DNA from 3 places in the Streptomyces sp. NPDC032198 genome. Region 1 is predicted to be linked to each of the others. Evidence: riboswitches for the same ligand, from Rfam matches in the RefSeq annotation. Region 1 holds a riboswitch; each other region holds the start of a gene.
What was found. A riboswitch is a leader RNA that binds a small molecule or an ion and turns the genes downstream of it on or off. The one in region 1 is predicted to bind cobalamin.

Region 1 (9,752 bases):
TGGAGATGGTGACGAAGACGCTGGAGGCGGCGGTCAAGATCCGCCACCGCGGCCTGATGCACGTCTGGCTCCTCGACGAGGGCGACGACCCCGCCGTCAAGGAGGTCTGCCAGCGGCTCGGCGTGCACCACTTCTCCCGCAAGGGCGTCGCGAAGTGGAACATGAGCAAGGGCCCGCACCGCGCCAAGACCAAGCACGGCAACTACAACGCCTGGCTGGACGCGCACGGCGGCGACTACGACTTCTTCGCATCGGTCGACACCGACCACGTCCCGATGCCGAACTACCTCGAGCGGATGCTCGGCTTCTTCCGTGACGAGAACGTCGGCTTCGTCATCGGCCCGCAGGTCTACGGCAACTACGACAACTTCATCACCAAGGCCGCCGAGTCCCAGCAGTTCCTCTTCCACGCGCTGATCCAGCGCGCGGGCAACGCGTACGGCTCCCCCATGTTCGTCGGCACGAGCAACGCCGTACGGATCAGCGCGCTGAAACAGATCGGCGGTCTGTACGACTCGATCACCGAGGACATGGCGACCGGCTTCGAGATCCACCGGGCCACGAACCCGCGCACCGGCAAGAAGTGGAAGTCGGTCTACACCCCGGACGTGCTCGCGGTCGGTGAGGGCCCCAACGCCTGGACGGACTTCTTCACGCAGCAGCTGCGGTGGTCGCGCGGCACGTACGAGACCATCCTGAAGCAGTTCTGGAAGGCGCCGTTCTCGCTGCCGCCGGGCCGCCTCTTCAACTACACGATGATGGTCATCTTCTACCCGATGTCCGCCATGAACTGGATCCTGGCCGCGCTCTCCTGCGCGCTGTTCCTCGGCATGGGCGCATCGGGCGTGAACATCGACCCGACGATCTGGCTGATGCTGTACGGCAACGCGTCGGCGCTGCAGATCGGCCTCTACATCTGGAACCGCCGCCACAACGTCTCGCCGCACGAGCCCGAGGGCTCCGGCGGTATCGCGGGCATGGTGATGTCGGCGCTGTCCGCGCCGGTCTACGCACGCTCTCTGCTCGACGCCGTGCTGCGCCGCAAGAGCAAGTTCGTGGTGACCCCCAAGGGCGATTCGGCGAGCCCGGACACCCTGTTCGGCACGTTCCGGATCCACCTGTTCTTCATCCTGGTCTTCAGCGGTTCCATGGCCGCCGCGTTCGTCTTCGACCACGTCCACCCGGCGATGATCACGTGGGCCACGTTCGCCCTGCTGATCACGGCCGCGCCGATCTTCGCCTGGCGGTGGGGCATGCGCCAGGACAAGAAGAAGCGCAGGTCCCGGCACGGATCCGGAGCCTCGGGGCCGCCCTCGGGCGGCGGGGACCCGACGGTGCCGCCGCAGCGTGACGCCACGGCGGAGCTGCCGCAGGCACACCAGCCTCCGCAGCCGCCGCACGCGCCGCAGCAGAAGCCCAGTTGGGCATCGAACGACCAGACCATGCAGATCGCCCTTGGGGGACGTAAGAAATGAAGGACCGCTCCAGCCGCCGCCGCGCCCGCCGCATCGCGATAGGCGCGGCGGTGGTCATAGCGCTGGCCGGGATGAACGGCCCGTGGCTGTGGCGCGTGGGTTCGGAGAAGTACCACGACTACAAGATCAACAAGCCGGAGTACAAGGCCGACAACGGCCACTGGCAGGTCGTGAACTTCCCCGAGGAGTACCGCCAGAACACGATCCACGCGGCGCTCCTGCACACCGGCAAGATCCTGCTGGTCGCGGGCTCCGGCAACAACCAGAAGAACTTCGACGCCAAGAAGTTCGACACCCGCCTGTGGGACCCGGTCAAGAACACGATCAAGAAGATCAAGACGCCCGTCGACCTCTTCTGCACCGGCCACACCCAGCTCGCCAACGGCAATCTGCTGATAGCCGGCGGCACCCAGCGCTACGAGAAGCTCAAGGGCGACACCACCAAGGCCGGCGGCCTGATGGTGGTGCACAACGAAGACCCGGACAAGCCGATCACGCTGCCGTCGGGCACGAGGTTCACCGGCAAGAAGAACGGCAAGACGTTCGTCTCCAAGGACCCGGTCGTCATCGAGCGCGCGAAGAAGGTCTTCGACAAGACGACCGGCGCGTTCGTACGCAACCAGCCGGGCCTGGGCCGGGTGTACGTGGAGGCGCAGAAGAGCGGCACGAAGTACGAGACCGGCACGCAGGACAACTACCGCGTGCAGGGCCTCAAGGGCGCCGCCACCCGCAACACCTACGGCATCGCGCAGAAGCTCGCCCTGGACAAGAAGGACTTCCAGGGGATCAAGGACGCCTTCGAGTTCGACCCGGTCGCCGAGAAGTACATCAAGGTCGACCCGATGAACGAGGCCCGCTGGTACCCCACGCTGACCACGCTCTCGGACGGCAAGGTGCTCAGCCTCTCCGGCCTCGACGAGATCGGCCAGCTGGTCCCGGGCAAGAACGAGGTGTACGACCCGAAGACCAAGAAGTGGACGTACACCAAGCAGGTCCGGCAGTTCCCGACCTACCCCGCGGTCTTCCAGCTGGAGAACGGCAGGCTCTTCTACTCGGGATCGAACGCGGGCTACGGCCCCGATGACGTCGGCCGCAAGCCCGGCACCTGGGACCTGGAGGAGAAGGGCAGCTGGAAGGGGATTCCGGGGATGAGCGACCCGAACATCCTGGAGACCTCCAACACGGTCGAACTGCCGCCCGCGCAGGACCAGAAGTACATGGTCGTCGGCGGTGGCGGTGTCGGTGAGTCGAAGAAGTCCAGCAAGAAGACGCGCATCGTCGACCTCAAGGACGACAGCCCGAAGTTCGTGGACGGTCCCGAGCTGGAGAAGGGCACGCGTTACCCGCAGGCCTCGACCCTGCCCGACGACACGGTGCTCATCTCCGGCGGCTCCGAGGACTACCGCGGCCGCGGTGACTCGAACATCAAGCAGGCGCGGATCTACGACGCCAAGACCGGCAAGATGCGGCGGGTCGCGGACCCGGAGGTCGGGCGCAACTACCACTCGGGCTCGATCCTGCTGCCCGACGGCCGCGTGATGTTCTTCGGCTCCGACTCGCTCTACGCCGACAAGGCCAACACCAAGCCCGGCGTCTTCGAGCAGCGCATCGAGATCTACACCCCGCCGTATCTCTACCAGGGCTCGCAGCCCAAGCTCACCGGCGGTCCCGAGGAGATGAGCCGTGGCGGGTCGGGGACGTTCAAGACCCAGCACGCCTCGTCCATCACGACGGCCCGTCTGATCAGGCCGAGCGCCTCGACGCACGTCACGGACATCGACCAGACGTCCATCGCCCTGGACCTGAAGAAGTCCGCGGACGGCGTCACGGTGACGATCCCGAAGGAGCGGAGCCTGGTCGAGTCGGGCTGGTACATGCTCTTCGTGACGGATGACCAGGGCACCCCGAGCAAGGCCAAGTGGGTCCACGTGAAGTAGCCCCTTCAGGGGCGCGGGGCTGTGTCGATATGCGGCTCCGCAGCGGGGCGCGAGCAACCACGAGAAAGCCGCAGTCGCAACTGTCCGGTCACCCGGCAGTCGCGACTGCGGCTTTCTCGTGGGGCGCTGTGAGGCGTTTCTACTTGGCCGCCTCCGCGAGGCCCTTCGCGTACTCGGGCCACCACTGGCCGGCCTTCGGGCCGCCCCGGCACGTGCCGTCGGACTCACCGGGCCGCTTGACCCAGAGGTACGCGTCGACGAGCGGGTCGTCCGTCTTGGTCGTGGGCGCCTCGCCCAGCGCACGGCCCGGCGGGTTGCACCAGGTGTCCTTGCCCTTGGTGTACGGGCCGTTGCCGTTGCGCGCGGTGTCGATGACGAACGGCTTGTCGCCGATCTTCGCCGAGAGTTTCTTGCCGAACTCCGTGCTGGCCTCGGTGGTCTGGAAGTTCGAGACGTTGACCGAGAATCCGTCGGCCTGCTCGACGCCCGACCACTTCAGGGGCTCCCAGAGCGAGTCCGGGTTCTTCCAGCCCGCGTTGCCCGCGTCCAGGTACACCTTGGTGTTCTTCAGGGACTTGAGCTTCCCGATGGCGCCCTTGAGGAGGTCGTACCGCTCCTCGTGGAACTGCTCCGGCGTGCAGTTGTCGACCATGTGGAGCACGGCGTCCGGCTCCAGGATGACCGTGGCCCTGCGGTCGCCGATGCCCGCGGCGACCTGGTCGATGAACTTCCGGTACTCGTTGCCGTCGGCGGCGCCGCCTTCCGAGTACTGGCCGCAGTCCCGGTGCGGGATGTTGTAGAGGACCATCAGGGCGTCCCTGTCGGCCTTCTGCGCCGCTTCGGTGAAGCCGCGCGCCTGGTCCTCCGCGTTCTCCGGGACGATCCATTCGGCGACGGGCTGCTCGGCGATCTTCCGGATCAGACCGGCGTCGTCCTTCTTGCCGTCCTTCTCGTACGCGGCGACCTGCTTGGCCGCGTTCCCCTCCGGGTTGACCCAGTACGGGTCGGAACCCTTGGGTTGCTGCTTGACCGGCCCCGAGGATTCCCCCTCGCCCGAGCCGTCATCGGAGGAGCACCCCGACAGCAGCAGCGCAGCCCCCGCAAACGCCGCCGCGGCCTGCAACCCCCTGACCGCGATCCGATGACCGCGGCCGGTGCCTTTGTGGTACATCCACTCCCCCTTGGGTGCACTGTCCGATTCTCAATCCTGACATACGCCCACCCTGGCCACGAGGCCCGCCCGTCCGCTGCGGAGACCTGTAGGAGACCTGTTACAGCGGGGCGTCAACGGGTAGGCGCAGTGGGCGGGGCGGCGCTCATGGGGAGGAGATCATGCGGGATCGCACCTCTGAACTACGGCTTGCCCAAGTCCTGGTGGAGACCGCGAACACCCTGGACGACGACTTCGACCCGGAGCTCTACCTCGGCCGGGTCGCGGGCCACTGCGTGGAGCTCCTCGACGCGTCCGCCGCCGGGGTCATCTTCGACGGCTTCGGCGCCCCCGCGGTCGCCACCGGCGGCCATCCCCACGCACTCGCACTCGACCTGCTCGGCGTCCAGCACGGCGGCGGGCCCTGCGTGGAGAGTCTCGGCACCGGTCTGCCCGTGCCGCCGGTGCGGCTCACGGCGGCCGAACCCGCCCAGCGCTGGCCGGAGTTCACCGCGCTGGCGCGGCGCCACGGGATCGGGGTGACGTACGCGGTGCCGCTGCGCCAGCGCGAGACCCTGCTCGGGGCGCTCAACGTCTTCGTGCCCGAGACCTCCCGGTGCCCGCACGCCGAAGACGAGCTGCGGCTCGCGCAGGCCATCGCCGACGCCGCCGCGGTGGGCCTGCACAACCACCGTGCCTACACGCGGTATCGAACCCTCGCCACCCAGCTCCAGGGCGCCCTGACCAGCCGCGTACGCATCGAACAGGCCAAGGGCATGCTCGCCGAACGCTGGCATACCGGGGTGGACGACGCCTTTGACGCGCTGCGGCGGTACGCGCGCAGAGAACGGCTGGTCATGGACCTGGTCGCCATTGACGTGATCAAGGGATCGCTCGACGACGCGGCGCTGCGCGGCGGTTGGTCCGAGCCATCCTGAAGGTCGTCCCGGGAACTCCCACCACCTGCGGTGATCACAGAGAGGAAGCGGCTCGCGACTTGGCGTCAATCCACCCCTAGGCTCCAGCGCTCATCCGTTCTAGAGTCGTCACAACGGCCCAAGCCCCCGGCCTGATCGTCCATCCCGCACAGCGGGGTTGGCCATCGAACCTCCCGCGCCGGCGCCGGGTTACTCCCGCAGCTCGTGCGCGCGCGGTCGAGGACCAGCCCGGTCGACGGCTCCGGGGGGAGCGGGCCGCCGACCGGGCCCTGGTTGTACCGGGACCGTTGACAGTGTCCATGACCAACTGGGACTCTCCGGGACGACAAGTCCATACATCGAGGCGACGGTTGACAGGAACCCGGTGCGATTCCGGGGCGGTCCCGCCACTGTGACCGGACGCCCAAGTGGTGTGTGGAAGCCAGGAACTGAGCCGTCGTACTCCTGCTTCGGGGCGTGGAACCCCAGAAGGAGACGCTTCGACATGGCACTGCACACCGCGGCACCGCACACCGACAGGACGGCGGCCCGGGCCGCCACGGTCCAGACCCGCGACTGGCTCATCGCCTCGGCCGCGGCCATCATCGCGCTGATCGCGCTCTACGCGCTCTTCCTCGACAACGGCTCGCTGATCTCGGCGACCGGCAGCTATCTCCACGAGTTCGCGCACGACGGCCGGCACCTCTTCGGTGCCCCGTGCCACTGACCGGGGACGGACACGGCACCATGCCATCCTCCGCGCCCTCGCCCGTACTGCCCCTGCTCGGGCGGGGTCTCGTGGCGGGAGGAACGGCGGGCCTCGCGGCCGGTCTCTTCTCGCTGCTCCTCGCCGAGCCGCTGATGGACCGGGCGATCCGCGCCGAGGAGAAGCGGTCGGCCGGCCATGAGCACACGCAGCACCACGAGGAGCTTTTCACGCGCTCGACCCAGCACGCGGGCCTGGTGGTCACCGCACTCGTCGCCGGTCTCGCCGTCGGCGTCCTCTGCGCGGTGGCGTACGCCCTGGTGCACCGCCGCGATCCGTACGCGCACCCGTGGCCGCGTGCCCTCGCCTTCGCGGGGGCGGCCTTCCTCGCCGTCTCCCTGCTGCCCGGTCTGCGCTACCCGGCGAACCCGCCGGGCGTCGGCGACGCGGGCACGGTCGGTGACCGCCAGGCGATGTGGCTCGCGTCCGTGGCGATCGGCGTCCTCGGCATGCTCCTGGTCCGGCAGGTGTACGTACGCCTGTCGGAGAGACCCGACCCGGTGCGGCAGACCGCGGCGGCCCTCACGACGGTCGCCGTGCTCGCCGTGCTCTTCCTGCTCCCGGACAATCCCGACCCGGTCCCGGTCGACGCGGTGCTCCTGTGGGACTTCCGCGTCCTCTCGGTCGCCTCGCACGCCCTGCTGTGGGCGGTGTTCGCGGCGGTCTTCGGAGGCCTGGGACTGCGGGCCGCCCGGGAAGGGGCCGCCGTGGGCGCGAGCGCGGCGGGAGTGCGCTCGCGCCCCGGCACCGCCTCTACGGGCCCACCCCGGTGAGGTAGGCCGACACCACCACGTTCGCCGAGTACGTCTTGGTCGCCCGGTCGAACGAGCCGCCGCACGTGATCAGGCGGAGCTCGGCGCGGCCCTCCTCGTGGGGGCCGTACGCCTTCTTCGCGTCGAAGCGGTCCCGGCTGAGGACCTGGACGTCGTCCACGGTGAACTCGGCGACCGAGCCGTCGTCCCGGGTCACCCTGACCTTCTCGCCGGGGCGCACCGCGCTGAGGTCGTAGAAGACCGCGGGGCGCGTCTCGGTGTCGACGTGGCCCACGAGCAGGGACGTACCCGCCGCTCCGGGGCGCGTCCCGCCGCCGTACCAGCCGACGGATTCCGCCTGCTCGAAGGGCGGCGGATCGATGGCGCCCTCCGGGTCGAGGCCGCGGCTGATCACGGGTGCCCGCACCTTCAGCGAGGGGATGTCGACGCGTTGCGGCCTGGCGGCTCCGAGCGGCTCGTGCGCGTCCGGGAGTTCGACGGCGAAGGGGCGGCCCACCGCCGCCACGTCGCCGTTCGTGGGCTCCGAGACACCGCCCCGTACGTCGGTGATCTCGCTGCCCCACAGCCAGAGGCCGACCAGCACCAGGGCCCAGGCGACCCCGGTGAGGAAGCGCCCGTGCCCTGCCGATCCCTCATGGTCCGACATCGCGGCCGTCGCCCGTCACTCGGAGCGGCGCCGGCGGACGCTGCGGAGCGCCACGGCCACGGCGGCCACCCCGGCGAGCACCAGGCCGATCACCGCGTGCCGGGTGCCGGGGCCCGCCTCCTCGGTGTGCGCGGCGAGCTGGGCGGTGCCGCCGCCGCCCGCGCGGACCGGTGACACGGGCTCGGAGTGGTGCTGGACGACGCGTACGGTGCCCGCGCCCTGGTGGGGGTGGCCGTCACAGACGATGGTGACGTCGTACGAGCCGGTGACGCCGTCCCTGATCGTGGCGGAGCCGTTCAGGGAGTACTTGTCGCCGTCCCTGCCGGTGAGCTTCGCGTCGCCCGTGAACGCCCCGGACCCCGCGGAACCGGTCGTCCCGTCGCAGCCATCGACGCTGATCTCCACTTTGGCCCCGGAAGCGGCGCTGGCCGGGGAGACCGTGGCGTGCACTTTGCCCTCGTCGTGGGCGTGTGCGGGCGTCGTGGCGACGACGGGGAGCGCGGCGAGGACCGCGGCCCCGGCTATGCCACGAAGGGTGAGTGAACCTCTACGCATCGTGAACCTCCTGTTCCGAGGTTCACGCGCGGCTGCTGCTCACGCCTCCCGTGTGCGGCAAACGGGTGGTCACACGCGGTCGACGAGGTCTGCGATCGAGTCCACGACGTTCGAGGGCCGGAACGGGTGCTGGTCGATGTCCTTGCGGGACGTCAGGCCCGTGAGCACCAGGAACGTCTCCATTCCGGCCTCGAGGCCGGCGAGGATGTCGGTGTCCATGCGGTCGCCGATCATGGCGCTGGTCTCGGAGTGCGCCCCGATCGCGTTCAGACCGGTCCGCATCATCAGCGGGTTCGGCTTGCCCGCGAAGTAGGGGCTGCGCCCGGTGGCCTTGGTGATCAGCGCGGCGACGGCGCCGGTCGCGGGCAGCGGCCCTTCCATGGAGGGGCCGGTCTCGTCCGGGTTCGTGCAGATGAAGCGGGCCCCGCCATTGATCAGCCGCACGGCCTTGGTCATGGCCTCGAAGGAGTACGTACGGGTCTCGCCGAGCACCACGTAGTCCGGGTCGTGGTCGGTCAGGACGTACCCGATGTCGTGCAGGGCGGTGGTGAGGCCCGCCTCGCCGATGACGTACGCGGTGCCGCCGGGGCGCTGGTCGTCCAGGAACTTCGCGGTGGCGAGCGCCGACGTCCAGATGTTCTCGACGGGCACGTCGAGGCCCATGCGGTTCAGGCGGGCCTGGAGGTCGCGGGCGGTGTAGATCGAGTTGTTCGTCAGGACCAGGAAGGGCTTACCGGATTCGCGGAGCCGCTTGATGAAGGAGTCGGCGCCGGGGATCGGGACGCCCTCGTGGATGAGCACGCCGTCCATGTCGGTGAGCCACGATTCGATGGGCTTGCGCTCTGCCATGGGGTGCACTCCTGCGGTCTGCGATGAACGGGTGAGGCCAGGGGCGCCGGGACAGCTCTGTGCCGACGCCCCTCAGCCTAATCAGGAAGCGGTGATCGTGACCCCGTCGATCACCCAATACCAGTTGTTCCCGCCGGTGTACCGGAAGCGGACCTGCGCGCTCTTGGCTCCCGCGGGCACCTGGAGGGCGATGTTCTCGACGCGGGAGGGGGTGTCCGCGGTGTACGCCTTCACGGCGACGGGGGCCCCTCCGTCGTACGAGACGAGCACCTCGCCCTTCTGCGGGGCCTCCTGGCGGTAGTACGTCGTGTAGGTGAGGGTGGCCCGTGCGCCGCCCCGCACCTCGTACGCGGGGCTGACCAGGGTCGAGTCGAAGGTGCCCGAGAAGGACTTGTCGGTCCACTCGTCGCCGTCCGCCACCGCGAAGACGTTCCGGGCGCGGATGTTGTTCTCGCGCTGCTGGTCGCGCTGGGCCTTCGTCCAGAACTCGTCCGTGGTGAAGGACCAGCCGCGCCACTCGGTGATGCCGCCGGTGCCCATCCGGGAGTTGTCGACGCTCCAGCCACTCGGCGGTGTGTGCGTGAAGCCGATGACGCCGGCGCCGATGCCGGTCTCGTCGACGGGTCCGGTGAGCTTGGCGCGCAGGGCGTCGAACGCGTCCGCCGTGGGCTGCTGGACCGGGTG
Region 2 (9,752 bases), on a different contig from region 1:
GTCCAGATGGCGCTCCATCCAGGCGAGCACCCCGCCCACGGTGTCGCACGCCGTGCGCGGCAGCGGACGCTCCACGAACTGGGCCTGGCCACCATCGCGATGGGGCGGTACGACCATGCGCCGGGCGATGGCGTTGGCGACCTCGGTGCCGTGCTCCTGGCGCACGATGTGCAGGCAGGCGTCGATGCCGGCCGCGGTGCCCGCCGAGGTGATGACCGGGCCCTCGTCGACGTACAGGACGTCGGGCTCGACCTCGGCGCGTGGATGGCGCACCGCGAGCTCCGTGGCGTGCCGCCAGTGCACGGCGCAGCGGCGGCCATCGAGCAGGCCCGCCGCGCCGAGGACGAAGACGCCGGAGCAGACCGAGAGGACGCGCGCCCCACGGTCCACCGCGCGGCGCAGGGCGTCGAGCAGCTCCTCCGGGAAGTCGCGGTCCACGAACGACTGACCTGCGGGAACGGCGATGAGATCGGCCTCTTCGAGCCGGTCGAGGCCGTACGGGGTGGAGATCGAGAACCCGGCGTGGTTGCGCAGCGGCCCGCTCTCCGCGGCGACCACCGCGAAGTCGTACACGGGCAGGTCCTCGTCGCTGCGGTCGAGGCCGAACACCTCGCAGACGACACCGAGTTCGAAGGGATTCACGCCGTCGAGCAGCACGACGGCCACGTTCTTCAGAGCGCCGGTCCTCAGCATGCCTGCCAGTCTGCCGCAGGGTTGGCAGTAAGTCGATGCTGTGTGGCAGTCCTGCCACTGACGCTTCCGTCCGGCCCGCAGGACAGTGAGGACATGAACGCAATCACCGATTACGCGACCGTCCTGACCGTCCTCCTCCTGCTGGCCGCACCCTCGCTCGTCGGGTACGTCCACGACCGCCGGATCGACCGCGAGCTGCGCGAGGCGGAACGCGCCCCGCGCAGCCCGGAGGGGCGGGCGGCCCTAGAACTCGTCGTCGAAGGAGACCGAACCCTCGACCGCGACCTGGTAGGCCGAAGGGCGCCGCTCGAAGAAGTTGGTCAGCTCCTGGACTCCCTGAAGCTCCATGAAGGAGAACGGGTTTGAGGAGCCGTAGACCGGCGCGAAGCCGAGGCGCTGGAGCCGCTGGTCGGCGACGCACTGCAGGTATTCACGCATCGAGTCGGTGTTCATGCCCGGCAGGCCCTCGCCGCACAGGTCGCGCGCGAACTGCAGCTCGGCCTCCACGGCTTCCTTGAGCATGTCCGTGACCTGCGTCTGCAGCGCGTCGTCGAAGAGCTCGGGCTCCTCCTTGCGGACGGTGTCGACGACGTCGAAGGCGAAGCTCATGTGCATCGTCTCGTCGCGGAACACCCAGTTGGTGCCGGTGGCCAGGCCGTGCAGCAGACCGCGTGAGCGGAACCAGTAGACGTACGCGAAGGCACCGTAGAAGAAGAGCCCCTCGATGCACGCGGCGAAGCAGATCAGGTTCAGCAGGAAGCGGCGCCGGTCGGCCTTGCTCTCCAGGCGGTCCATCTTCTCGACGGAGTCCATCCACCGGAAGCAGAACTCGGCCTTCTCACGGATGGAGGGGATCTCCTCCACCGCGTCGAAGGCCGCGGCGCGGTCCTCCGGGTCGGGCAGATAGGTGTCGAGCAGCGTCAGATAGAACTGGACGTGCACGGCCTCCTCGAAGAGCTGACGGCTCAAGTAGAGCCGCGCCTCGGGGGAGTTGATGTGCTTGTAGAGCGTGAGCACCAGGTTGTTGGAGACGATCGAGTCGCCGGTCGCGAAGAACGCGACCAGACGGCCGATCATGTGCTGCTCGCCCGGCGAGAGCTTGGCGAGGTCGGCGACGTCCGAGTGGAGGTCGACCTCCTCGACGGTCCAGGTGTTCTTGATCGCGTCCCGGTAGCGCTCGTAGAAGTCCGGGTAGCGCATGGGGCGCAGGGTCAGCTCGAAGCCCGGGTCGAGGAGGTTCTTCTCGGCGTTCGTGGTGGAGCTCATTACTGGCAGGCCTCGCAGGACTCGGGGTTTTCCAGGGAGCAGGCGACGGCTTCTTCGGCTGTTGCCTGCGCAGGTACAGGGGCGGGGGCGGCTTCGGCGGTCTGGCCGGCCGCCGCGCGGGCGATGCGGGTCGCCGGGCGCGAACGCAGGTAGTACGTGGTCTTCAGACCCTGCTGCCAGGCGTACGCGTACATCGAGGAGAGCTTGCCGATGGTCGGCGTCTCCAGGAACAGGTTCAAGGACTGCGCCTGGTCCAGGAACGGCGTGCGCGCGGCGGCCATGTCGATCAGGCCGCGCTGCGGGATCTCCCACGCGGTGCGGTAGAGGTCGCGCACCTCGGCCGGGATCCAGCTGAAGCCCTGCACGGAGCCGTTGGCCTCGCGCAGCGCCTCGCGGGTCTGGGCGTCCCAGACGCCGAGCCGTTTCAGCTCCTGCACCAGGTAGGAGTTGACCTGGAGGAACTCACCGCTCAGCGTCTCGCGCTTGAAGAGGTTGGAGACCTGCGGCTCGATGCACTCGTAGACGCCCGCGATGGACGCGATGGTGGCGGTCGGCGCGATGGCGAGAAGCAGCGAGTTGCGCATGCCGGTCGCGGCGATACGTTCCCGCAGCGCGGCCCAGCGCTCCGGCCAGGTCAGCTCGACGCCGTAGTGGTCGGGGTGCAGGACGCCGCGCGCGGTGCGGGTCTTCTCCCAGGCGGGCAGCGGGCCATTGCGCTCGGCGAGGTCGGCGGACGCCTCGTACGCGGCGAGCATGATCCGCTCGGCGATGCGGGTGGAGAGGGCACGCGCGGCGGGGGAGTCGAAGGGCAGCTTCAGCTGGAAGAAGACGTCCTGCAGACCCATGGCGCCCAGGCCCACCGGACGCCACCGGGCATTGGAGCGCCCGGCCTGCTCGGTCGGGTAGAAGTTGATGTCGACCACCCGGTCGAGGAAGGTGACGGCGGTGCGGACGGTCTCGTCGAGCCGCTGCCAGTCGATGTCACCGGCGTCCGTGTCCACGAACGCGCCGAGGTTCACCGAGCCCAGGTTGCAGACGGCCGTCTCCCCGTCGTCCGTCACCTCCAGGATCTCCGTGCAGAGGTTGGAGGAGTGGACCGTGTGGCCGGGCTCCGCCGTCTGGTTGGCGGTGCGGTTGGCGGCGTCCTTGAACGTCATCCAGCCGTTGCCGGTCTGCGCGAGGGTGCGCATCATGCGGCCGTAGAGGTCGCGGGCCGGGATGGTCTTGCGGGCGAGCCCGGCGGCCTCGGCCTTGCGGTAGGCGGCGTCGAACGCGTCGCCCCACAGGTCGACGAACTCGGGCACGTCGGCCGGCGAGAACAGCGACCAGTCCTGGTCGGCGGCGACCCGGCGCATGAACTCGTCCGGGATCCAGTGCGCGAGGTTGAGGTTGTGCGTGCGCCGCTGGTCCTCGCCCGTGTTGTCGCGCAGCTCCAGGAACTCCTCGATGTCGGAGTGCCAGGTCTCCAGGTAGACCGCGGCCGCGCCCTTGCGCCGCCCGCCCTGGTTCACGGCGGCGACGGAGGCGTCCAGGGTCTTGAGGAACGGCACGATGCCGTTGGAGTGGCCGTTCGTTCCGCGGATCAGCGAACCGCGGGCGCGGATGCGTGAGTACGAGAGGCCGATGCCGCCCGCGTGCTTGGAGAGGCGCGCGACCTGGTGGTAGCGGTCGTAGATGGAGTCCAGCTCGTCCAGGGGCGAGTCGAGGAGGTAGCAGGAGGACATCTGCGGGTGCCGGGTGCCGGAGTTGAAGAGCGTCGGCGAGGACGGCAGGTAGTCCAGACGGCTCATCAGGCGGTACAGGGAGGCGACCTCGTCCAGGGCGCGGACGCTGCCGTCCTCGGCGAGGCCGCTCGCGACGCGCAGCATGAAGTGCTGCGGGGTCTCGATGACGTGCCGGGTGATCGGGTGCCGGAGCAGATAGCGGCTGTGCAGGGTGCGCAGGCCGAAGTAGCCGAACCGGAAGTCGGCGCCGTCCTCCAGGGCGGCCTCCACGAGACCGTCGAGGCGCTCCGCGTGGTCGGTGACGAACGCGGCGGTGCGGTCCGCGATCAGGCCCTCGCGGTGTCCCACGGCGACCGAGTCGGAGAAGGAGCGCACGCCCTGCGACGCGGCCTCGTCACGGATGCTGAGGCTGAGCAGCCTGGCCGCGAGCTGCGAGTACGTCGGGTCCTCGGAGATGAGCCCCGCGGCCGCCTCGGTCGCCAGCTCCCGCAGCTCCGCCAGGTCCGCGCGGGCCGAGCGGCCGCGCAGCGCGGCGGCGGCGACTCTGCCGGGGTCGGCGTCGGGGAGGTCGGCGGTGAGGTCGGTCAGGGTACGCAGCAGCGCGGTTCCTGGGCCGTCGGCGGTCTGCTGACCGTCGGTGGTCTGCGCTGACGCAGGTTCGGCTGGCGCGATGGTCACGTGGAGCACTCCCTCGCTCGGCTCTGGGCCCGCGGAGGGATGAGTGACACACGGGCGCCCGCCCCTGGGCAGGGCTGCGCTCCGCGTCCACCAGCCCATTCCACGAGGCCCGGACGACGTTGGCACCCGGACCGGTCGGAACGGGCGCGCTGCCGACAGGTCTTCGGACTGGAGAGCACGACAAATGCGTACTCGTACACCGTTGCGGGACAGTTCCGGACTTGCACCGGATTCCCCTGCGGCGACAGCGAGCACGAGCATACATCTTGTGCTGGCTCTGAGCGGCAGCCCCACATCTTGTGTCGGTGCACACATACGCGGCGCGGGCCGCCGGAGGAATCCGGCGGCCCGCGCCGCGTGTTGGGTACCGCGTTCGGAGAGAGGCTCAGTGCCCGCCCGGCGCTCCCGCCGTGGCCGGCGGCAGCTCCTCCACGACACCCGGGTCGCCCGCGTCCGCCGTGTAGTCCCCGGGAGACGTCTCGTCGATGCCGTCAGGGGCCTTCATGGCGCGCAGGACGAAGGTCATGACCACGGTGACCACCACGTTCAGGACGAACGCCGTGAGGCCGATGTAACCGATCTCACCGATGCCGGGGATCTCGTCGGACGAGCCGCCGAAGTGCTTCTGCGTCGGCGACGCGACACCGTACGCGGCGACCGTGCCGTAGATCATGCCGATCGCCCAGCCGGCGAGCAGCGCCCAGCGGTGGAACCACCGCGTGAACAGGCCGCCGACCAGCGCGGGCATCGTCTGGAGGATCCAGATGCCGCCCAGGAGCTGGAAGTTGATCGCGACCGTCTTGTCCATGGTGAGGACGAAGGCGAGCGCGCCGACCTTCACCAGGAGCGAGACCAGCTTGGAGACCTTCATCTCCTGCTGCGGGGTCGCGTCCGGCTTGAGGAAGTCCTTGTAGATGTTCCGGGTGAAGAGATTCGCGGCCGCGATCGACATGATGGCCGCCGGCACGAGCGCGCCGATGCCGATCGCCGCGAACGCGACGCCCGTGAACCAGTCGGGGAACATGTTCTCGAACAGCTGCGGAATCGCCAGCTGCCCGTTCTCCACCTTCACCCCGGCCGCGATCGCCATGAAGCCGAGCAGCGCGAGCAGGCCCAGCATCAGCGAGTAGAGCGGCAGGATCGTGGTGTTGCGGCGGATCACGTTGCGGCTCTTGGAGGAGAGCGTCGCCGTGATCGAGTGCGGATACATGAACAGCGCGAGCGCGGAGCCGAGCGCGAGCGTGGCGTACGTCCACTGCCCGGCCTCGCCCGGCGCGAGGCCCGCGACGGGCTTGCCCGCGGCTTCGTTGGTCGCCGAGAACTTGTCGCTCGCCGCCCGGAAGATCTCGTCGAACCCGCCGAGCTTGATCGGGATGTAGATGATCGCGACGGCGATGACGAGGTAGATCAGACCGTCCTTCACGAACGCGATCAGCGCGGGGGCGCGAAGACCGGACGAGTAGGTGTACGCGGCGAGCACCGCGAACGCGATCAGGAGCGGCAGGTCCTTGATGAACCAGTTGGTGTCCGGACCGCCGCCGACGCCCATGACGTCGAGCACGGCCTGGATGCCGACCAGCTGGAGCGCGATGTACGGCATCGTGGCGAGGATGCCGGTGACCGCGACGGCCAGCGAGAGCCCCTTCGAGCCGAAGCGCCCGCGCACGAAGTCGGACGTGGTCACGTAGCCGTGCTTGTGCGAGACGGACCAGAGGCGCGGCAGGAAGGTGAAGATCAGCGGGTAGACGAGGATCGTGTACGGCACCGCGAAGAAGCCGGCCGCGCCCGCCGCGTAGATCGCCGCCGGGACGGCCACGAAGGTGTACGCCGTGTACAGGTCACCGCCGAGCAGGAACCACGTGACCCAGGTGCCGAACGACCGGCCGCCCAGGCCCCATTCGTCCAGGCTCTCGGTCTCGGCCTTGCGCCAGCGCGCGGCCAGGAAGCCCATCGCCGTGACGGCGGCGAAGAAGAAGATGAAGACGGCGAGGGCGATGCCGTTGACGCCGCCTGTGTCCGCTGCGAGCACGTTCATCGGGTCGCACCCCCCTGGGCCTGCTCGGCCTTGCGGACGCGCTGGTCACGCTGCCACAGCTTGTAGGCGATCATCGTCAGCACGGTGGAGATGAGGACCCACAGCATCTGGTACCAGTAGAAGAACGGGATGCCGATGAAGGTCGGGTCGACCTTCGCGTAGGAGCTCACCCAGAGCATCGCCACGAACGGCGCGACGAGACAGAGGGCAATGACCACGCGGACCGGCGTGATCACCGGTCTGCTCACTTCAGGCGCATCTGACACTTCGCGGCTCCGCTCCCTCGCTTATCCCACCTTTAACGTGCGGGAAATCTAAGCGAGAGGATTGATCTATGGAACCCCCGTCCGGATACCGGACGGGTGCCGAATGGGTGCCGGATGGGTCAACGCGCCTGCTCAGCAGCAGCGGAACCCCTGTCGCGGGTCTGACTCCTGCCGGTCCGTCCGCATTCGCTCGAACTCCCTCCGGGAGGGTACGGATGCCCCCGGATGCGTCTTGTGTGCGTGCTCCACATACCGGTCGTACGCGGACTCGTCGGTCAACTCCCGCGCGTACCACCGGACCCAGCGCAGCCCCCGCAGCACCCAGGTCATTTCGTGAGCTCCGCCTTCTCCTCCCGGGTCGGGATGAGCCCGGCCGGTGCGGTCAGTCTGGACTCCACGTATTCGGCCTCGCTCAGCTGCGTCGACTGCGGGTTGCGGACGTGCTTCACGCAGATCCGGGCGGCGTCCGCGATCACGATGACGATGAGCAGGGCGAGCACGGCCGAAAGGACGCCGTCCACGGTGGAGTTGGTGACGACGGTGTGCATGTCGTCCATGGTCTTGGCGGGCGGCAGGACTTTGCCCGCGTCGATGGCGTCCTGGTAGTTGGCGCGCTGCTGGAAGAAGCCCACGCGCGGGTCGCTGGAGAACACCTTCTGCCAGCTCGCGGTGAGCGTCACCGTCGCGTCCCAGGCGAGTGGAATCCCGGTGATCCAGGCCCACTTGAGGCGTCCGGACTTCACCAGGAGCGTCGTGCAGACGGCGAGGGCGACCGCGGCGAGGAGCTGGTTGGAGATGCCGAAGATCGGGAAGAGCTGGTTGATCCCGCCGAGCGGCTCGTGCACGCCGACCCACAGGAAGTAACCCCACAGACCCGTGACCACCGCGCTGGTGATGATGAGTCCGGGCTTCCAACTGACCCTCTTGAAGGGCTTGTAGACGTTCCCGAGCATGTCCTGGAGCATGAAGCGGCCCACGCGGGTGCCCGCGTCGAGCGCGGTCAGGATGAACAGCGCCTCAAACATGATCGCGAAGTGGTACCAGAAGGCCCGCATGGAGCCGCCGGTGACCTTCGAGAAGATCTCGGAGACGCCGACCGCGAGCGTGGGCGCGCCACCGGTCCGCGAGAGCAGCGAGGACTCCTCGACGTTCTTGGCGGCCTGCGCGAGATCGGCGGGGGAGATGGAGTACCCGAAGCCGGCGACCGCCTGGCTCGCGGCCTGGACGTTGTCCCCGATGACGCCCGCGGGCGCGTTCATCGCGAAGTACAGCCCCGGGTCGATGATGCTGGCCGCGACGAGTGCCATGACCGCGACGGCCGACTCCATCAGCATGGAGCCGTAGCCGATCATCCGGACCTGCGTCTCCTTCTGGATCATCTTCGGCGTCGTGCCCGAGGAGATCAGCGCGTGGAAGCCGGACAGGGCCCCGCAGGCGATGGTGATGAAGACGAACGGGAAGAGCGAGCCCGCGAAGACGGGCCCGTCGCCGCGCGAGGCGAAGTCGGTCACCGGGTCCATCTTGAGGGTCGGCAGCGTGATGACGACGCCGAGCGCGAGCAGCAGGATCGTGCCGATCTTCATGAACGTGGAGAGGTAGTCGCGCGGCGCGAGCAGCATCCACACCGGCAGGATCGAGGCGATGAATCCGTACGCCACCAGCCAGATGACCAGCGTCGACGGCGCGAGCGTGAAGGTGTCCGCGAGGGACGACTCGGCGACCCAGCGCCCGGCGACGAGCGCGAGGAGCAGCAGCGCGATCCCGATGAGGGAGACCTCGCTGACCCGCCCCGGCCGCAGGACCCGCAGGTAGAAGCCCATGAGCAGGGCGATCGGAATGGTCATCGCGATGGAGAAGGTGCCCCAGGGTGAGTCCGCGAGCGCGTTGACGATGACGAGGGCGAGTACCCCGAGCAGGATGATCATGATGGCGAACGCGGCGAGCAGCGCGGCGGCCCCGCCGAAGGGGCCGATCTCCTCGCGCGCCATCTGGCCGAGCGACTTGCCGTCGCGCCGGGTGGAGAAGAAGAGGACAACCATGTCCTGTACGGCGCCCGCGAAGATCACCCCGACGATGATCCAGATCGTGCCCGGCAGATACCCCATCTGCGCGGCCAGTACGGGCCCCACCAGCGGGCCCGCGCCCGCGATCGCCGCGAAGTGATGGCCGAGCAGGACGCGGCGGTCGGTCGGGTGGAAGTCGATGCCGTTGTCCAGGCGCTCGGCCGGGGTGGCCCGCTTCTTGTCGACCTTCAGGGCGCGTTCGACGATGAACTTGGAGTAGAAGCGATAGGCGATGGCGTACGAGCCGAGGGCCGCGGCCACCATCCAGGCCGCCGACACCTCCTCGTCCCGCGCGAGCGCGAGCACGGTCCACCCCGCGGCGCCCACCAGCGCGACGAGGGACCAGATGACGATGGATCGGGGATTCGCTGTGCGCACCGGGTCGTCCTCCCGTTCATCATGCGATGACGGGAGGAACGTAGAGCAGCACGGTTCCCGGCGCCAGACCCCCGGAAGAGGATCAGGCCGCCGGGTGCCGGATCACTCCGTGGGGCGCTTGAGGCGGGCCACGAACTTGTAGCGGTCGCCGCGGTACACCGAACGGACCCACTCCACGGGCTGGCCGCCGCCGTCCAGGGAGTGCCGCGACAGGAGCAGCATCGGCAGGCCCACGTCCGTGCCGAGCAGGCCCGCCTCGCGCGGGGTCGCCAGGGAGGTCTCGATGGTCTCCTCGGCCTCCGCGAGGTGGACGTCGTACACCTCGGCGAGTGCGGTGTAGAGCGAGGTGTACTTCACCAGGGAGCGGCGCAGGGCCGGGAAGCGCTTGGCCGACAGGTGCGTCGTCTCGATGGCCATCGCCTCGCCGTTGGCGAGCCTCAGGCGCTCGATCCTGAGCACCCGGCCGCCCGTACTGATGTCGAGGAGCCCCGCGAGGGTGTCGTCGGCGGTGATGTAGCCGATGTCCAGGAGCTGTGAGGTCGGCTCCAGGCCCTGGGCCCTCATGTCCTCGGTGTACGAGGTGAGTTGGAGCGCCTGGGAGACCTTCGGCTTGGCCACGAAGGTGCCCTTGCCCTGGATCCGCTCCAGG
Region 3 (9,752 bases), on a different contig from region 1:
GGCCGCCGGCTCCAGCGGCTCGGGCGCGACCGTGTCGCACTGGGACGGGCAGGCATGGCAGCAGACGGTCGTGGACGGATTCCCGCGGGCGGCCGTGGCCAGCGTGCTGGCGGTCTCGCCGACGGAGGTGTGGGCGGGCGGCACGGCAGGCTTCGTCGGGGGCCCGCCGGGCAAGCCGATCCCGCCGCTGCTCATGCGCTGGGACGGGACGGAGTGGAGCCGGGTGACCATGCCCACCGACTTCGGCTACATCTCGTCCCTGTCGGCCGCCGACTCCGGAAAGCTGGGCTGGGTATCGGTGGCCCGCTCGCTGAAGTGGGGCCCGCCGGGCAGCAGTCCGCCGCTCGTCCCCGGGCCGGACTTCCTTGCCTGGAACGGTCAGTCGTTCACCGCGTACGACGAACCCGCGGTGCCCGGGGAGGGCGACTCCTCGATGCAGCGGCTTGCGCCGGTGCCGGGCACGGAGACGGTGTGGTCGGTCGGCCGCGCCGCAGGGCCCGAGGGCACCTTCGCCCCGCGGATCCTGCGGTTCGGCTGAGCGGACGGAGCAGGTCTGCGCCCTGGTCAGCCGCCTGACGCGCCGGGCATCGCCGGGGCCGCCGCGAGGGCGGCCAACTCCTCGGGGGTGCGCGGCCCGTCGCCCGCCCCGGTCAGCAGGCCCTTCGTCCGCAGCAGCTCCGTGACCGCGATCCCCCAGGGCAGGCGGAGCCCCGCCTGCCCCAGGAGGTCCCGCTGGGCGAGCATCTCCACGACCGGCCCCGTACGCACCCCGGAGGGAGTCAGCAGGGCCGCGTCGTCGGCCCAGCGCAGGGCCAGATCCACGTCATGGGTGGCCATGACCACGGTCGTCCCCGCGTCCCGCAGGCCTTGCAGAGTGGTCAGGAGGCGCTCCTGGCCGTCGGGGTCGAGCCCCGCGGTCGGCTCGTCGAGAATCAGGACGCGGGGGCGCATCGCCACAGCGCCCGCGATGGCCGTCCGTTTCCGCTGGCCGTAGGAGAGCAGATGCGTGGGGCGGTCCGCCAGGGCGCTGATGTCGAGCGCGGCGAGCGCCTCGGCGACCCGGGCCCGCACCTCACCGTCCGGCAGCCCCAGGTTCAACGGCCCGAAGGACACGTCCTGTTCGACCGAGGCGGCGAACAACTGGTCATCCGGGTCCTGGACCACCAGTTGAACGGTCGTACGCAGCCGGGTGAGGCTCTTGCGGTCGTACGTCACCGGGGCTCCCCCGACGGTCAACCCGCCCCGGTCCGGCCGGAGTCCGCCGCTCAGCAGCCGCATGAGGGTGGTCTTGCCGCTGCCGTTGCGCCCGAGCAGCGCGAGGGCGCGCCCTTCGGTGACGTCGAAGTCCAGGCCGCTGAGCACGGTGGGCCCGTCTTCGTACGCGTAGGAAGCGGCACGCAGAGCGACCAGGGACCCGCCCGGATCACTGGAGGCGCGCGGCTCGCTCAGGGAGGAAGCCTTCATGGAAGGAGCCATTTCAGTACGAGGGTGAGGGCCGCGAGGCCCGTGAGGAGGACCGCGCTCGCGGCCACGAAGCGCCGGGAGATCCGGGCCTCCGGCACGAGCACCCGCAGGGTTCCGTCGTACCCGCGTCCGGCGAGCCCGGCCTGCAGCCGGGTGGCCCGGTCGAAGGCCCGCACGAACGCGGTGGCCCCAAGACCGCCGAGGGAACGCCAAGTCGCGGCGCGGGTGGTGTGGCCGAGCCGCGCGGCCTGCGCCTGCCGAATACGGCTCATGGAGTCCAGGAGCAGGAAGCTCATCCGGTACATGACGAGGGCCACGTCGACGACGGGCGCCGGCACGCCCGCCTTCACCAGGCGGGGCAGCAGGTCCGACATGGGTGTGGTGAAGGCGAAAAGCAGGACGCCGAGCGAGGCCGCCGACGTGCGCAGGAGCAGACCGCCCGCTCTCGCGGGGCCGCCGTCGGCGAGCGTGACGAACCCTTCGGGCCCGCCGAGTTGGACGATCAGGGTCAGGGCGCCGGTGACGCAGAAGCCGAGCGGTACGCGGTAGGCGCGCCACAGTTTGCGGGGCGGCACACCCGCCGGTCCGAGCAGCACGGCGAGCGCGGCGACGAGTACGAGGGCGGCGCCCGGCCAGGGCGGCAGGGAGACGGCAAGGACAGTGAGGCCGAGCCCGAGCACGGCTTTGTCCACGGGGTGGCGGCGGCGCCAGGGACTGCTGTGCGCCGCCGCGTCAATGGGCAGCACGCGGGATCAGACCTGCTCGGTCTCGGCCCGGGTGCTGTCCGCGTCGGCGGTCCGTCCCTCGGTCCGTTCGGCGGTTCCTTCCGCGGTCTTCTTCGCGGGGGCTTCCTTCGCCAGCGCGATCTCCGCGCCCTGACGGCGTCCCTTGCGCAGACCGAAGTAGTACGCGAGGACGCCCGCGCCCAGCGCCGCCTGCAGCGCGAAGAGCGCCGACTCGATCTCCCCGGAGGGGGGTTCGTACAGCGGTGAGAACCAGGGCTTGTAGTCCGGCTCGATCTCGGTGATCGCGGTCTCGGCCTGGGAGTCGGCCCCGGTGAACGGCTCCTTCTTGTCGTCGCCGAGGCCGAGCGCCAACGGCAGCACCGCGAGTGCGGCGACGATGACGAGGAGCAGGGTGTTGATCTTCGCGTTCCGGCTCATCAGGCGCTGGCCCCCGACTCCGTCTTGGTGTCCGTCTTCTCGGACTTCGCGTCCGCCTTCTTGCCCTGCAGCAGGACGCCGAGCCGCGTGAGCTCGCCCTTGCTGGACTGCACGAGCAGCCGCATCACCAGGACCGTGAGCAGTCCCTCGCTGACGGCGAGGGGGATCTGCGTGACGGCGAAGATGCCGCCGAACTTGCCCAGGGCGCCGATGAATCCGCTGCTGGGGTCCGGGAAGGCCAGGGCGAGCTGGACGCTGGTGACGCAGTACGTGGAGAGGTCGGCGACGAACGCGCCGAAGAACACGGCGACCATGAGCGGCGCGTCGAACCGCTTCAGGAGGCGGTAGACGGCGTATCCGGCCCATGGCCCGACGATCGCCATGGAGAAGACGTTGGCGCCGAGCGTGGTGAGACCGCCGTGGGCGAGCAGCAGGGCCTGGAACAGCAGCGTGATGGTGCCGAGCACCGTCATGATCGGCGGCCGGAACAGGATCGCGCCGAGCCCGGTGCCCGTCGGGTGCGAGCAACTACCTGTGACGGAAGGGATTTTCAGTGCGGAAAGGACAAAAGTGAAGGCTCCGGAGGCGCCCAGGAGCAGAGTGCTCTCAGGGTGCTCCTTGACCTCACGGGTCAGGGAGCGGACTCCGTGGACGACGAACGGCGCGGACGCTACGCCCCAGGCGATCGCGTGCGCCGGTGGGAGGAAACCCTCGGCAATGTGCATGGCTAAGCAGACCCTCTCCAGCACCTCGTGGATGGACAACGTGCCTTGGCCGGTCTCCTGGCTGACGGGTCGTACCGACCGGACTCCGCCTTCCCGGGTGCGTGTGCACCCAGTGGCTGCCGCGAGGGCTGGAGCCGGACTTCCCGATCACAGTGGCGAGGGCCGCACCGGCATCACACCGGATTTCCCGAGCACCAAGGCGTGGTGACCATAGTGCGCATCCGAGTTTCCTGACAACTTGTGGGGTCGCCCCACCTGTGGCACGCGCGAGCGCACCCGACCAGGGGCGTACGCCCCTGGTCAGCCCCTGTGCATCGGCCCGTGCACCCCTGGCACGGGCCACACTTCGCGGGCGGCCGCCACTTCTCCGCCGCGCGGCACCGCGAGCGTCCGGGCGGGGTGGCGGGGCCCGAGGAAGACGACGACGCCTTTGCCGTCTGGCGAGGGGTGGGTCGCCTGGGTCCAGCCCTGGCGCTCGTAGAAGCCCATGGCCTGCGCCGACCGGACCGAAGTGAGCAGCCAGACGCGGCCGTTGGGAGCACCGGCGGCCATCGCCGCCAGCAGGACGGCCCCGATCCCGGCGCCCTGCGCCGTGGGCCGCATGGCGAGTTCGTCTATCTCACGGGCCCCGCACAGCCACGACCGGGCGCGCTCGGCGCCGAGTCCGGCCGCCGCCTGCGGATAGCAGCGGTCGGCGGGAAAAGGGTCGGGCGTGGTCCACCCGGTGGTGAATCCGACGACGTCCGCCCCTTCCAGGGCGATCGCCGAGGTGAACCCGGGACGCCGTATGTCGTCGCCGAGCCGGACCATGAATTCCGCCACTCTCTCCTCGTCCTCGTGCCAGGGCGGCACGCGGAAGGCTTCGGCGTAGACGGTGCGCAAGGCGGCGCCGTGCGCGAGGAGTTGATCGCCGCGCAGAAGCCGGACTTCCGCCGCCATCAGGCGGCCCTCGCCGCGGCCGCCCCCGGCCGCAGGGCCGCGTACGTCAGAGGGGCGGACGGGTCGATCGACATGTCCCAGGGCGCGGGCTCGGCCCCGGCCCGTACGAGCAGGTCGCCGACGGCGGCGATCATCGCGCCGTTGTCCGTGCACAGGGTCATCGGGGGCACGCGCAGCCGTACGCCTTCGGCCGCGCACCGCTCCTCGGTGAGCGCACGCACCCGCGAGTTCGCGGCGACACCGCCGACCACGACGAGGGTGCGGACGCCGTGATCCCGGCAGGCGGCCAGCGCCTTGCGGGTCAGTACGTCCGCGACGGCCTCCTGGAGCGAGGCCGCGCCGTCGGCCACCGGCAGTTCGCGCCCCGCGTGCCCCTCGGCCCAGCGCGCGGCTGCCGTCTTGAGTCCGGAGAAGGAGAAGGCGTACAGGTCGTCCTTCGGTCCGGTGAGCGGGCGCGGGAAGGCCACCGCACGCGGGTCGCCGCTGCGGGCCGCACGGTCGATGGCGGGGCCGCCCGGGTAGGGCAGGCCAAGGACGCGGGCGACCTTGTCGAAGCACTCGCCCGCCGCGTCGTCCAAGGTGTCCCCCAGGTGCACGATCGGATCACGGGCCAGGTCCCTGACGAGCAGCAGCGAGGTGTGCCCGCCGGAGACGATCAGGACCACGCAGGGATCGGGCAGCGGGCCGTGCTCCAGCGTGTCGGCGGCGACATGCCCGGCCAAGTGGTGCACCCCGTACAACGGGACGTCGAGCGCGTACGCGAGGGTCTTCGCCCCCGCGAGGCCGACCTGCAGCGCGCCGGACAGGCCGGGACCCGTGGTGACCGCCACCGCTCCGATGTCGGAGAGCTTCAGGTCCGCCTGGTCGAGGGCGTTTTGGACGACCGGGGCGAAGGAGTGCAGATGCGCTCGTGCGGCGATCTCGGGGACCACGCCGCCGAACCGGGCGTGCTCGTCCATGCTGGACGCCACCGCATGGGCGAGCAGCCGCCCCTGCGCGACGATCCCCGCTCCGGTCTCGTCGCAGGACGACTCGATCCCCAGCACAATGCGCCCCGTTGCCACCGGCGTCTCCTCCACCCACAGACTTTCTGCCTGTGAAGTGTAGTTGCAACCAATATGCAATAAGACCTCCGGTCGGTGCCCCCACCGCCGGGTGGCTCCGTGTCTCACCTCACGGTCCGGAATGTGATCAGTACTGCCCAAGACGCCGATCCACCCTCTAGCCTGATGTGTGCAGCTGGTTCGCCCTGCCCGCCAGGCAGACGCGTCGCAAGAGGGAACCCGGTGGAAATCCGGGACTGCCCCGCAGCGGTGAGTGGGAACGACCGCCGTCATACGCACTGGGTCCGTCGCGGACCCGGGAAGCGACGGTCAGTAGGAACCTGCCTCGGCAGGTGTGCCCGCGAGTCCGAAGACCTGCCCGTTGCCCGTACGTGATCCCTCATGTGCGGACATCCCGGTGACCTCGTGGGCGGGTCGGCGTACAGATCAGGTGGAGCACCGCGCCGGTGGCGCGCGTCCGGTCCGCCCGGTCCGTCATCCCTTCGCGTCCGTGTCCCGTCCCCGGGATTCTCAGGAGTCATCTCGCGAAGGAGATTTCCGTGACAGCGAAGTCCGCAGCCGCGGCAGCACGGGCCACCGTGTACGGCTACCCCCGCCAGGGCCCCGACCGGGAGCTGAAGAAGGCTATCGAGGGCTACTGGAAGGGCCGCGTCAGCGCCGACGCCCTCCGGGAGACCGCGGCGATGCTGCGCCGGTCCACCTGGCGGCAGCTCGCCGACGCGGGCATCCATGAAGTGCCGACGGGCGACTTCTCGTACTACGACCACGTCCTGGACGCCAGCGTCATGGTCGGTGCCGTCCCGCAACGGCACCGCGAGGCCGTCGACACCGACGCGCTCGACGGGTACTTCGCGATGGCCCGCGGTACCCAGGACGTGGCGCCGCTCGAGATGACCAAGTGGTTCGACACCAACTACCACTACCTCGTGCCGGAGCTCGGTCCCGACACCGTCTTCACCGCCGACTCCGCCAAGCAGGTCGCCGAGCTCAAGGAGGCCGTCGCCCTGGGCCTCGCCGCGCGCCCGGTCCTTGTCGGCCCGGTGACCTATCTGCTGCTCGCCAAGCCCGCGCCCGGCGTTGCCGCCGACTTCGAGCCGCTCACGCTCCTCGACCGGCTGCTGCCCGTGTACGCCGAGGTCCTCGCCGATCTGCGGGCCGCGGGCGCCGAGTGGGTGCAGTTGGACGAGCCCGCCCTGGTCCAGGACCGCACCCCGGCGGAACTCAACGCCGCCGCCCGCGCCTATCGCGACCTGGGTGCCCTCAGCGACCGCCCTCAGCTCCTGGTCGCCTCCTATTTCGGCCGGCTCGGCGACGCACTGCCCGTGCTCGCCAAGGCGCCGGTCGAGGGACTCGCCCTGGACTTCACGGAGGCCGCCGCCGGCCAGCTCCAGGACCTCGCCGCCGTCGGCGGGCTGCCCGGCAGGCGTCTGGTCGCGGGCGTCGTCAACGGCCGGAACATCTGGATCAACGACCTGGAGAAGTCCCTGGCCACGCTGGGCACGCTCCTGGGTCTCGCCGACCGGGTCGACGTCTCCGCATCCTGCTCGCTGCTTCACGTCCCGCTGGACTCCACCGCCGAGCGGGACATCGACCCGCAGGTCGCCCGCTGGCTGGCCTTCGCCCGCCAGAAGACCACCGAGATCGCCACACTGGCCCGTGGCCTCGCCCAGGGCACGGGCGCCATCACCGCCGAACTGTCCGCCAACCGGGCCGACCTGGCGTCCCGCTCGGGGTCATCCCTCACCCACGACCCGGCGGTACGCTCCCGCGTCGCCGCCGTCACCGCGTCCGATGCCCGGCGCGCCCACGCCTACCCGGAGCGCGCGGCGGCCCAGCGAGCGCGCCTTGGACTGCCCCAACTGCCCACGACGACCATCGGCTCATTCCCACAGACCACCGAACTGCGCACCGCTCGGGCCGACTTGAGAGCGGGCCGCATCGACACGCACGGCTACGAGGAGCGCATCCGCTCGGAGATCCGCGACGTCCTCACCTTCCAGGAGAAGGCGGGCATCGACGTCCTGGTGCACGGAGAACCCGAACGCAACGACATGGTCCAGCACTTCGCCGAGCAGCTCACCGGCTATCTCGCCACGCAGCACGGCTGGGTCCAGTCGTACGGCACGCGCTATGTGCGCCCGCCGGTCCTCGCGGGCGACATCTCCCGGCCCGAGCCGATGACGGTGCGCTGGACCTCGTACGCCAACTCCCTCACCGACCGCCCCGTGAAGGGCATGCTCACCGGTCCCGTCACCATGCTCGCCTGGTCCTTCGTCCGCGACGACCAGCCGCTCGGCGACACGGCGCGCCAGGTCGCCCTCGCCCTGCGCGACGAGGTCAACGACCTGGAGACCGCGGGCACTTCGGTCATCCAGGTCGACGAGCCCGCACTGCGCGAGACGCTCCCCCTGCGCGCCGCCGAACACACCGACTACCTCGACTGGGCCACGGAATCCTTCCGCCTGACCACCAGCGGCGTACGGCCGGACACGCAGATCCACACCCACATGTGCTACGCCGAGTTCGGCGACATCGTCCAGGCCATCGACGACCTCGACGCCGACGTCATCAGCCTGGAGGCCGCCCGCTCGCACATGCAGGTGGCCCGCGAGCTGGCGGAGCACGGCTATCCGCGCGAGGCGGGGCCGGGCGTCTACGACATCCACTCCCCGCGCGTCCCGAGCACACAGGAGGCAGCGGCCCTGCTGCGCAAGGGACTTGAGGCCATCCCCGCCGACCGGCTGTGGGTGAACCCGGACTGCGGCCTCAAGACCCGGGGCTGGCCCGAGACCCGGGCCTCCCTGGAGAACCTGGTCGCGGCGGCACGCGAGGTGCGGGCGGAGCTGCCCCCACGCCCATGACCTGAACGCGCGGAACGGGGCGGCCGTTCGAGGGGGAACGGCCGCCCCGTTCCTGGCTGGAGCGAGCAGCGTGGGGGCATCTCCTGGATGAGGGGTGGCGAGGAGGTCTCGGCGGCGCACGCCCTGCTCCAGCTCTGGGCGGCCCGGCACGAGGGGCCCGCAACGGCTGCCTCGGAACTGCACCGCATCACTGTGCAGAGAGCGCTGCGCAGCCTGCCCGGATCGGAGCCGGAGTTCCAGGACTTCATCGAACGCTACCTCCGTACCGTGCTCCACGAGTTGCGGGAGATGGGCCGTCACCCGTATGAGCCATGCGCGACAACAGCCCGTGCAGCGTCTCGCGTTCCTCCGGGCCGAGTGCCGACAGGAGTTCGTCGGTGACGCCGCGGGCCGCCTCGTGCGATGCGCGCAGGAAGTCGTGGCCCGCGGGGGCGAGGACGACGATGCGACGGCGTCGGTCGTCGGGGGCGGGGCGGCGTTCGACGAAGCCGAGACGTTCCAGGTCGTCGACCAGGCCGACGATCGCGCTGGGGTCGTGACCGAGCTCCTGGCTCAGCTCCCGCTGCGCCGCACCCTCCACGGTGGCCAGATGGCGCAGCAGTGCGTAGTGGCGCAGGCGCAGGCCGGATCTCTGGAGCACCGCGTTGAAGAGCTGGCCCGAGCGCAGGCCCAGACGGTAGAGCAGGTATCCCGTGTCGCCGTGGAGGCCCCGCGTCCAGGGCGCGCCCTCGTCGACGGTTCCATCCTCCACGGGCTCGGCGGTGCTCTTCCGACTCGTCATGAGGGGCGCTCTCCCTGATCGGTGGTGCGCGGGCGGCTCTGTTTCCTCTCTTCTGCCCGCCGGCCCCTCTTTTCTCGCTGCCCGTCAGGGATTGTTCAGATAGGTGAGGACGGCGAGGACCCGCCGGTTGTTGTTGTCGTCATCGGTGATGCCGAGCTTGCCGAACAGGGACGTCGTGTACTTGCTGATGGCGCTGTCGCTCAGGAAGAGCCGCCGGGCGATGGCCTGGTTGGACAGCCCTTCGGCCATGAGACCGAGCACGGAGTGCTCGCGTTCGGTGAGCCGTTCGAGCAGCCGGCCGGACGACCCGCTGGACAGCAGCTTCGCGATGACGGCCGGGTCCATGGCGGTTCCACCCGCGGCGACGCGTTCCAGGGCATCGATGAACTGGTCGGCGTCGAACACGCTCTCCTTGAGGAAGTAGCCGATGCCGCCGGTGCCGTCGGCCAACAGCTCCCGGGCGTAGAGCTGTTCGACGTACTGGGAGAGGATCAGGACCGGCAGACCGGGCAGTTCGGCGCGTGCGGCGATGGCCGCCCGCAGGCCCTCGTCGGTCTGGGTCGGCGGCATCCGCACGTCGACGACGGCGACGTCCGGGCGCCAGGTCAGGAGCGCGTCGAGCGTCTCGGGACCGGTTCCCGCCGTGGCCACCACCTGGTGTCCGCACGCCTCGATCAGGCGGACCATTCCGTCGCGCAGGAGGTAGAGGTCTTCGGCTACAACGATTCGCATGGCACCACTATTCTCACGCGGGT

Region 2: another riboswitch for cobalamin. It lies ahead of AB0E78_RS18435 (ribonucleoside-diphosphate reductase subunit alpha); the one in region 1 lies ahead of AB0E78_RS24785 (CbtB-domain containing protein).
Region 3: another riboswitch for cobalamin. It lies ahead of AB0E78_RS13245 (energy-coupling factor ABC transporter permease); the one in region 1 lies ahead of AB0E78_RS24785 (CbtB-domain containing protein).

What each region holds. Positions count from the first base shown of each region.
Region 1 covers NZ_JBEZVL010000009.1:203,242-212,993, forward strand. Annotated here, with positions in the region: gene AB0E78_RS24765 (glycosyltransferase family 2 protein) at 1-1,475, shown strand, start outside; gene AB0E78_RS24770 (kelch motif-containing protein) at 1,472-3,412, shown strand; gene AB0E78_RS24775 (glycoside hydrolase family 6 protein) at 3,552-4,583, opposite strand; gene AB0E78_RS24780 (ANTAR domain-containing protein) at 4,745-5,500, shown strand; cobalamin riboswitch at 5,831-5,953, shown strand; gene AB0E78_RS24785 (CbtB-domain containing protein) at 5,985-6,206, shown strand; gene AB0E78_RS24790 (CbtA family protein) at 6,227-7,018, shown strand; gene AB0E78_RS24795 (class F sortase) at 6,999-7,664, opposite strand; gene AB0E78_RS24800 (hypothetical protein) at 7,680-8,219, opposite strand; gene AB0E78_RS24805 (HAD-IIA family hydrolase) at 8,289-9,068, opposite strand; gene AB0E78_RS24810 (alkaline phosphatase family protein) at 9,150-9,752, opposite strand, start outside.
Region 2 covers NZ_JBEZVL010000006.1:373,280-383,031, forward strand. Annotated here, with positions in the region: gene AB0E78_RS18425 (helix-turn-helix domain-containing protein) at 1-693, opposite strand, end outside; gene AB0E78_RS18430 (ribonucleotide-diphosphate reductase subunit beta) at 937-1,959, opposite strand; gene AB0E78_RS18435 (ribonucleoside-diphosphate reductase subunit alpha) at 1,959-4,361, opposite strand; cobalamin riboswitch at 4,498-4,635, opposite strand; gene mctP (monocarboxylate uptake permease MctP) at 4,747-6,396, opposite strand; gene AB0E78_RS18445 (DUF3311 domain-containing protein) at 6,393-6,662, opposite strand; gene AB0E78_RS18450 (YbdD/YjiX family protein) at 6,795-6,992, opposite strand; gene AB0E78_RS18455 (carbon starvation CstA family protein) at 6,989-9,103, opposite strand; gene AB0E78_RS18460 (GntR family transcriptional regulator) at 9,206-9,752, opposite strand, start outside.
Region 3 covers NZ_JBEZVL010000004.1:473,642-483,393, forward strand. Annotated here, with positions in the region: gene AB0E78_RS13225 (hypothetical protein) at 1-538, shown strand, start outside; gene AB0E78_RS13230 (ATP-binding cassette domain-containing protein) at 565-1,464, opposite strand; gene cbiQ (cobalt ECF transporter T component CbiQ) at 1,461-2,210, opposite strand; gene AB0E78_RS13240 (energy-coupling factor ABC transporter substrate-binding protein) at 2,217-2,627, opposite strand; gene AB0E78_RS13245 (energy-coupling factor ABC transporter permease) at 2,627-3,352, opposite strand; cobalamin riboswitch at 3,382-3,580, opposite strand; gene AB0E78_RS13250 (GNAT family N-acetyltransferase) at 3,653-4,291, opposite strand; gene tsaD (tRNA (adenosine(37)-N6)-threonylcarbamoyltransferase complex transferase subunit TsaD) at 4,291-5,355, opposite strand; cobalamin riboswitch at 5,515-5,732, shown strand; gene metE (5-methyltetrahydropteroyltriglutamate--homocysteine S-methyltransferase) at 5,895-8,216, shown strand; gene AB0E78_RS13265 (MarR family winged helix-turn-helix transcriptional regulator) at 8,461-8,997, opposite strand; gene AB0E78_RS13270 (response regulator transcription factor) at 9,082-9,729, opposite strand; gene AB0E78_RS13275 (sensor histidine kinase) at 9,714-9,752, opposite strand, start outside.